4 regions of the Klebsiella africana genome follow, and region 3 is predicted to be linked to each of the others. Evidence: predicted binding sites of a transcription regulator. Region 3 holds the regulator's gene; each other region holds the start of a gene.
What was found. Region 3 encodes PurR, which represses purine synthesis genes. Its sites were predicted from a motif close to CANGCAAACGTTTGCNTG; they were not measured.
Positions count from the first base shown of each region.

Region 1 (2,205 bases), 990 kb from region 3:
TCGGTTTGTGGTAGCCGCGCAGCTCTTCGCCATTATGGCTGGTAACTTTCTCTTCATAGGTACGGAAGTAGCCGTTCAGCGCCGGACGACCAAATTCGTTGTTAAACGCCGCGCCGCCCAGCGGGCCTTCGGTCATGATGTCCAGGGCGGTGACAATGCGATCCGGTTTACCGAAATCTTCTTCCCACGGCTGTTCGAAGCCCGGGATACGCAGGTTGGAAACCGAGAAGCCCACCAGGCCCGCTTTCGGCTTCGCGCCGCGGCCGGTGGCGCCTTCATCACGGATTTCACCGCCGGAGCCGGTTGCCGCGCCCGGCCATGGAGAGATGGCCGTCGGGTGGTTATGGGTTTCCACCTTCATCAGAATGTGCGCCGGCTCCTGATGGAAGTCGTAACGCCCGGTCTGGTGGTCGGCGAAATAGCGCCCGACTTCAGACCCTTCCATCACCGCGGCGTTGTCTTTATAGGCTGACAGGACGTAGTCCGGCGTTTTTTCAAAGGTGTTTTTGATCATTTTGAACAGCGACTTCGGCTGCTGTTCGCCGTCGATGATCCAGTCGGCATTGAAAATCTTATGGCGACAATGCTCTGAGTTCGCTTGGGCAAACATATACAGCTCGATATCGTTCGGGTTGCGGCCCAGACGGGTAAACGCGTCCTGCAGATAGTCAATTTCGTCGTCGGCCAGCGCCAGCCCCAGACGGAGGTTGGCGTCAATCAGCGCCTGACGCCCTTCGCCCAGCAGGTCGACGCTGGTGACCGGCGTCGGCTGATGGTGAGCGAACAGCTTCTCACCTGCTTCCAGGGCGTCGAAGACACTCTCCATCATGCGGTCGTGCAGCTCCGCCGCCACTGCGGCCCATTGCGCTTCGGTCAGGGTTGAGGCCTCAACGTAATACGCCACACCGCGCTCCAGACGTACAACCTGCGCCAGTCCGCAGTTGTGGGCAATATCGGTAGCTTTAGAAGACCAGGGAGAGATGGTGCCAGGGCGAGGGGTCACGAGCAGTAATTTACCGGTCGGGGTATGGCTGTTTAAGCTCGGGCCATACTTAAGCAGTCGCGCCAGGCGCTCGCGATCGTCAGCGCTCAACGGGGCGTTCAGATCGGCAAAATGAATATACTCGGCATATATGGCGCTTACCGGAAGGTTGGCCGCCTGAAATCGTGCCAGCAGTTTATTAATACGGAATGCCGACAGTGCAGGTGAACCACGCAAAATTTCCATCATAAGTCTCTCGTCTTCGAAGCTTTCAGGGTGAGCCAGGGGGGGAAACGGGCGTCATTATAGTGAATCCTGCGCCCCGACGAAACCGTTTGCGTAGAAATAAAATGATTCATCAGCTTTATCAATAAATGTGACGACCATCGCGAATAAGTTGCCAACTGGCGCATTCTTAAGCAGAATGCCGCTCATTCGACGACAACCTTGCGTTTTTTCCGGACATCGCCTGCTGAGGAACCTGAAGCTGCAGAAGATTAACGCGCTGAAAAAATTAAAGATTAATTATCTGCTGATCGGCATTGTCACCCTTTTGCTGGCGGCGGCCCTGTGGCCGTCGATCCCCTGGTCCGGTAAACCTGAGAACCGGGTGGCGGGCATTATCGCTCGCGGCGAGCTACGCATCAGCACCATCAACTCGCCGATGACCTTCACCACCATGAACAATAAAACGTTCGGTCTGGATTATGAACTGGCGAAACAGTTTGCCGACTACCTCGGCGTAACGCTTAAGGTAACCGTCCGGCAAAACATCAGCCAGCTGTTTGACGACCTCGATGACGGTCAGGCCGATATGCTGGCCGCCGGGCTGGTCTATAACCAGGAGCGGGTGAAAAACTACCAGGCCGGCCCCACCTACTATTCCGTTTCGCAACAGCTGGTCTATCGCGTCGGCAATACCCGGCCGCGCAGTCTCGCGGCGCTGACCGCCGAGCAACTCGCCATCGCCCCGGGTCACGTGGCAATCAACGACCTGCAGTCCTTAAAAGCGGAGAAATACCCGGATCTTGCCTGGCGCGTAGACGAGAAGCGTGGTACCACGGCCCTGATGCAGGCGGTGATTGACGGCAAACTCGATTACACTGTCGCCGATTCGGTGGCCGTCAGCTTGTTTCAGCGCGTCCATCCGGAGCTGGCGGTAGCCCTCGATATCACCGACGAACAACCGGTCACCTGGTTTAGCGCCCGAGGCGACGATAATT
Region 1 covers NZ_CP084874.1:1,269,711-1,271,915, reverse strand. Annotated here, with positions in the region: gene purL (phosphoribosylformylglycinamidine synthase) at 1-1,231, opposite strand, end outside; gene mltF (membrane-bound lytic murein transglycosylase MltF) at 1,407-2,205, shown strand, end outside.
Region 1: a site for PurR is predicted at 1,307-1,324, ahead of purL (phosphoribosylformylglycinamidine synthase). Genes of this name have one in related genera too.

Region 2 (2,205 bases), 980 kb from region 3:
GCCGCGTACATGAAGCGCCCGCGGCGGTATTCCCCTGCTTTCAGCCTATTCTGCTGGCATCAAGGGTGCTGACAGATCATGATGCTTTGTGTCAGGATGAATGAAGGTATGAGCTTGAGGAACCCCATGAAAAAGATATTGATCGCCGCCGCGCTAATTGTCAGCGGCCTGCTGAGCGGCTGTAATCAGCTGACCCAATACACGGTAAGCGAGCAGGAGATTAACCAGGCCCTGCAGAAGCGAAACCATTTTGCCAAAGATATTGGTCTGAAAGGCGTTGCCGACGCCCATATCGAACTGCAGAACCTCACCAGCGCTATCGGGCGCGAGGAGCCGGGCAAAGTTACGCTGACCGGGATCGCTAACGTTGATCTGAACTCCCTGTTCGGCACGCAGAAAGCGACGATCGATCTGAAGCTCAAAGCGCTGCCAACCTTTGACAGAGAGAAAGGCGCTATCTTCTTGCAGGAAATGGAGGTGGTGGATGCCAAAGTGGCGCCCGAGAAGCTACAGTCGGTCATTCAGGCCCTGCTCCCCTACCTGAATCAGTCGCTGCGCAGCTACTTCAGCCAGCAGCCGGCCTATATCCTGCGTGAGGACGCCAGCACCGGTGAAGCGCTGGCGAAGAAATACGCCAAGGGCATAGAGGTGAAGCCGGGCGAGATTGTCATCCCCTTTACCAATTAATCTCCAGGGCGCTACGGCGCCCTGAATTTTTTACGGAAATGAGTGCAAAGGAAAACGTTTACGCTTATCCTTAGTGCCCGGCAAAAAACAGCCCTGATGACTGAACCTATTAGCCGGAGCCTTCCATGACAGCACAATCCCAGGTATTGAAAATCCGCCGCCCAGACGACTGGCATATCCATCTGCGCGATGATGATATGCTGAAAACCGTCGTGCCTTATACCAGTGAGTTTTATGGCCGGGCGATCGTGATGCCGAATCTGGTGCCGCCTGTCACCACCGTCGCGGCGGCTATCGCTTACCGCCAGCGCATTCTGGATGCCGTGCCGGCCGGGTATAATTTTACCCCGCTGATGACCTGCTATCTGACGGACTCCCTCGATCCGGCAGAGCTGGAACGTGGCTTTAACGAAGGGGTGTTCACCGCCGCCAAGCTTTACCCGGCCAACGCCACCACCAACTCCAGCCACGGCGTCACCAGTATCGACGCCATTATGCCGGTGCTGGAGCGGATGGAAAAACTGGGGATGCCGCTGCTGGTTCACGGCGAAGTCACTCAAGCCGAGATTGATATTTTCGATCGCGAAGCGCGCTTTATTGAGACGGTGATGGAGCCCCTGCGCCAGCGCCTGCCCGGCCTGAAAGTGGTTTTTGAACATATCACCACCAAAGACGCCGCCGAGTACGTGCGTGACGGTAATGAACTGCTGGCAGCTACCATCACCCCGCAGCATCTGATGTTCAACCGCAACCATATGCTGGTGGGTGGCATTCGCCCTCACCTGTACTGTCTACCGGTACTCAAACGCAATATTCACCAGCAGGCTCTGCGTGAGCTGGTCGCCAGCGGTTTCAGCCGTGCCTTCCTCGGCACCGACTCCGCGCCGCACACCCGCCACCGTAAGGAAGCCAGCTGTGGCTGCGCCGGCTGCTTTAACGCCCCGACCGCCCTCGGCAGCTACGCCACGGTGTTTGAAGAAATGAACGCTCTGCAGCACTTTGAGGCTTTCTGCTCGCTGAACGGCCCGCGCTTCTACGGTCTGCCGATCAATGAGAGCTACGTTGAACTGGTGCGTGAAGAGACGACCGTTGTGGACAGCATTGCCCTGCCCAATGACACCCTGGTGCCCTTCCTGGCGGGTGAAACTGTCCGCTGGACCATGAAGAAATAAAAACGCAGCCCCCTGTTGTCAACGCCAAGCTGATACTGTATAAATAACCAGTATCGAACACAGGGGGCAATTATGCGCATTGAAGTGTCTATCGCCAAAACGACCGCCTTACCTAACGGCGCGCTGGAAGCGCTGAATAACGAACTCTCTCGCCGTATCGCCGAGCAATTCCCGGCCATCGATAGCCAGGTGAGCGTCCGCTACGCCACCGGAAACCAGCTCTCGGTGTTTGGCGCCCTGAAAGAAGACAAAGACCGGATAAGCGAAATCCTGCAAGAAACCTGGGAAAGCGCGGACGACTGGTTTGTCCACGATCTCTCCTGAAGCATGCCGGGATCCAGTTACT
Region 2 covers NZ_CP084874.1:3,239,850-3,242,054, forward strand. Annotated here, with positions in the region: gene mdtH (multidrug efflux MFS transporter MdtH) at 1-13, shown strand, start outside; gene LGL98_RS15860 (lipoprotein) at 127-687, shown strand; gene pyrC (dihydroorotase) at 813-1,859, shown strand; gene dinI (DNA damage-inducible protein I) at 1,932-2,183, shown strand.
Region 2: a site for PurR is predicted at 735-752, ahead of pyrC (dihydroorotase). Genes of this name have one in related genera too.

Region 3 (2,205 bases):
CAATCACCGGCAGCAATCCCATAGGGGAGAACTCGGTGGTACCGATGCCAAAGGCGCCGATCGCCAGCGCGAGTAAAGGAAAGTTGATTTTCATTCAATGACTCCATCAGACCGTCAGAGAGGACGGCGTAACATCAGAAGTCAAAAGCATGACATCAATCACAAAAAAACAAAAGTGAACGAAATGACAAAAGATTTTTGCAGAATTGATAATAATGACAGGATATGGGGAGGAAGCTGCGCTCCTCCCTCAGCGAAACATTAGTGCAGAATGGCGGTCAGGCTGAAAGCGACAATCACGCCGAGAGCAATAATCGTGGTGATCAGCGAAAACTTTAAATTGGTATCCATCATTTTTCCCTCTGGTTATCCCCACAACAAAAGTGAGCTTGCTCATTTTTGCACAAAAAATCGCAAAAATCTTCCGGGATTTAGGGCGATGCACATTTTTGCTCTTCCACTTTGCCCCAAGATCGGACAAAATCCCACGCTAATTTAAAAGCGTATCGGCCATTGACCCCTTCCTGTCGTTCTGTGTCGTTTTCCCGACGTGATGCAATGTTGAAAATTGTATTCAGGGTGTGTGTAGGCAAACGTTTACGTATCGATGTTCAGGCGATCAGGTCAAGGCATGGAGTGAGATGTAATGGCAACTATTAAAGATGTAGCGAAGCGCGCAAACGTTTCCACTACAACCGTGTCACATGTAATTAACAAAACCCGTTTCGTTGCCGAAGAGACGCGTAACGCGGTATGGGCGGCGATCAAAGAGCTGCACTACTCGCCGAGCGCCGTAGCGCGCAGCCTGAAAGTCAATCATACAAAATCGATTGGCCTGCTGGCGACCAGTAGCGAAGCCGCCTATTTCGCTGAAATTATTGAGTCCGTTGAAAAGAGCTGCTTCCAGAAGGGCTATACCCTGATCCTCGGTAATGCATGGAACGATCCGGAAAAACAACGTGCCTATCTGTCGATGATGGCGCAAAAGCGCGTCGACGGCTTGCTGGTGATGTGTTCCGAGTATCCGGATTCGGTTCTGAGCATGCTGGAAGAGTACCGCCATATTCCGATGGTGGTGATGGACTGGGGCGAGGCGAAAGCCGACTTCACCGATGCGGTCATCGATAACGCCTTCCAGGGCGGGTATATCGCCGGCCGTTACCTGATTGAACGCGGCCACCGCGAAATCGGCGTGATCCCCGGACCGCTGGAGCGCAACACCGGCGCAGGACGCCTGGCCGGCTTTATGCAGGCGATGAAAGAGGCGCATATCAGCGTGCCGGAAAACTGGATTGTGCAGGGCGACTTCGAGCCTGAATCCGGCTACCGCGCTATGCAGCAGATCTTAAACCAGCAGCACCGTCCGACGGCGGTGTTCTGCGGCGGGGATATCATGGCGATGGGGGCCATCTGCGCCGCAGACGAAATGGGACTGCGGGTGCCGCAGGACATTTCGCTGATCGGTTATGATAATGTGCGTAACGCCCGCTATTTCAGCCCGGCGTTAACCACCATTCATCAGCCGAAAGATTCTCTGGGCGAAGCCGCATTTAACATGCTGTTGGATCGTATCGTCAACAAGCGCGAAGAGTCGCAGTCTATCGAAGTGCACCCTCGTCTGGTTGAACGCCGTTCGGTAGCGGATGGCCCGTTTGTCGATTATCGTCGTTAAGGCCACTGGCGGGCGCGGATCACTCCGGCGCCCGCAGCCACTCCCGATTCAGCGTATCGCTGTCTCCCAAATAGTCCAGCATCCAGTTTAGCGCCGGTGAAGCGTCATTCTGCTGCCACGTCAGGCAGCAGGCCGCATCCGGGAACGGATTTTCCAGCATCAGCGCAGTCCATTCGCCGCGATCTATCCACGGACGGGCGAAATGGCTCGGCACCATGCCAACGCAGAGGCCCGCCGACAGACAGGTCGCCGACGATTCCCAGTCGGGCACGACCACCCGCTTCTGATTATCCAGCAGCCAGGTTGTTCGTTTAGGCAACGAGCGCGAGGTATCCTCCCGCACCAGCGACGGCCAGTTACGCAGGATATCGTCGCTCAGCGGACCATCCATCTTCGCCAGCGGATGATCGCTCGCCACCACGCAGTCCCAGCTCAGCATCCCCATATCGCGAAACGCATAGCGACCGCCGACCGGAATAGAGCGCGTTGCGCCAATCGCCAGTTCTACGCGGCCGTCGGCCAGCGCATCCCAC
Region 3 covers NZ_CP084874.1:2,258,442-2,260,646, reverse strand. Annotated here, with positions in the region: gene LGL98_RS11000 (MFS transporter) at 1-94, opposite strand, end outside; gene cydH (cytochrome bd-I oxidase subunit CydH) at 262-354, opposite strand; gene purR (HTH-type transcriptional repressor PurR) at 647-1,672, shown strand; partial or broken gene punR (DNA-binding transcriptional activator PunR) at 1,695-2,205, opposite strand, start outside.

Region 4 (2,205 bases), 1.5 Mb from region 3:
CGTTCCATGGCGAGGGTATTCTGGCCTTCCTGCCGCTCAGCGATCCACATCTGTGCTCGATCGTCTGGTCGCTGTCGCCGGCGGAAGCGCAGCGGATGCAGCAGGCTGATGAAACCACCTTCAGCCAGGCGCTGAATATCGCCTTCGATAATCGCCTTGGTCTCTGCCAACTGGCAAGCGAACGTGAAGTCTTCCCGCTGACCGGCCGCTATGCCCGTCAGTTTGCCGCCCACCGGCTGGCGCTGGTCGGCGATGCCGCGCATACCATTCACCCGCTGGCCGGGCAGGGGGTCAACCTCGGTTTTATGGATGCCGCCGAGCTTATCGATGAGCTGAAGCGCCTGCACGCCCAGGGCAAAGATATCGGCCAGCACCTTTATCTGCGCCGCTACGAGCGCAGCCGCAAGCACAGTGCGGCGCTGATGCTGGCGGGTATGCAGGGCTTCCGCGAAATGTTCTCCGGTAGCCATCCGGCGAAGAAATTCCTCCGCGATATGGGGCTCAAACTGGCTGATACGCTGCCGGGCGTGAAACCGCAGCTGATTCGCCAGGCGATGGGCCTGAACGATCTCCCCGCCTGGTTACGTTAACCGCGTCACACTTCTTTCACCCGGCCTGCGCGCCGGGTTTTTCCCCTCATTTGAAATATTCTAATTTCACCTCTTTTTTCGCATTAGATTTATTAATGCGTCCTTTTTTTTGTTAAAGAAATTAGGACCATGAAATCGAATAAAACACCATCATAACCTAATTGCTGCGTCTTTAATGTTAATTTTATGTGGCATAAATCGCTTTTTTCCAGTCAATAACTCTGTAGGCTTTTTGGTGGATTTTAGTCATAAGCTAATGTGATGCCCTGAATGAGCTTATGGTTTAGTGCCGGGTTCGGTGGTAAGTTCAGGCAAAAGAGAACGTTTGCGTCGGCGTCCGTCAGCGATGCCGCCGCCGAATTTCGTGGCACAAAATTGCCGCCAATCTCGTGGCTGGTTCCGTTTTATTCGATGAGGAAAAGATGGCTCAACAGACTCCGTTGTATGAACAACACACGCTGTGCGGCGCTCGCATGGTGGATTTCCATGGCTGGATGATGCCGCTGCATTACGGGTCCCAGATTGATGAGCACCATGCGGTGCGCGGCGATGCAGGGATGTTCGATGTGTCGCATATGACCATCGTCGATTTCCACGGCAGCCGGATCCGCGAGTTCTTGCGCTATTTACTGGCCAACGATGTGGCGAAGCTGACCACCCCAGGCAAAGCGCTCTACACCGGCATGTTGACCGCCTCCGCTGGCGTCATCGATGACCTGATTGTTTATTTCCTCTCTGAAGATTATTTCCGCCTCGTTGTTAACTCTGCCACCCGTGAAAAAGACCTCGCCTGGATCCGTGAACAAGCCGAACCTTACGGCCTCGAAATTACCGTTCGCGACGATCTGTCGCTGATCGCGGTGCAGGGTCCGCAGGCGAAAGCGAAGGCGGCGACGCTGTTTACTGATGCGCAGCGCCAGGCCGTGGAAGGCATGAAGCCGTTCTTCGGTGTACAGGCCGGCGACCTGTTTATCGCCACCACCGGTTATACCGGCGAAGCGGGTTATGAAATCGCGATGCCGAACGAGCAGGCGGCGGATTTCTGGCGTGGTCTGCTGGACGCTGGCGTTAAGCCGTGTGGTCTTGGCGCGCGCGACACCCTGCGCCTGGAAGCCGGGATGAACCTGTACGGCCAGGAGATGGACGAAGGCGTTTCCCCGCTGGCGGCGAACATGGGCTGGACTATCGCCTGGGAGCCCGCCGATCGTAACTTCATCGGCCGCGAAGCGCTTGAGATGCAGCGCGAAAAAGGCACCGAGCAGCTGGTTGGCCTGGTGATGACCGAGAAAGGCGTCCTGCGCGGCGGCCTGCCGGTACGTTTTACCGATAGCGACGGTAATCAAAAAGAAGGCATTATCACCAGCGGCACCTTCTCGCCGACGCTGGGCTACAGCATCGCGCTGGCTCGCGTACCGGCCGGGATTGGCGAAACCGCGGTGGTGCAAATTCGTAACCGTGAAATGCCGGTAAAAGTGACTAAACCTGGTTTTGTACGCAATGGCAAAGCCATTGTGTGATTTCCCTTTTTTGGAGATGAATTGATGAGCAACGTACCAGCAGAACTGAAATACAGCAAAGAACACGAGTGGCTGCGTAAAGAAGCGGACGGCACCTA
Region 4 covers NZ_CP084874.1:792,572-794,776, forward strand. Annotated here, with positions in the region: gene ubiI (FAD-dependent 2-octaprenylphenol hydroxylase) at 1-590, shown strand, start outside; gene gcvT (glycine cleavage system aminomethyltransferase GcvT) at 1,013-2,107, shown strand; gene gcvH (glycine cleavage system protein GcvH) at 2,132-2,205, shown strand, end outside.
Region 4: a site for PurR is predicted at 905-922, ahead of gcvT (glycine cleavage system aminomethyltransferase GcvT). Genes of this name have one in related genera too.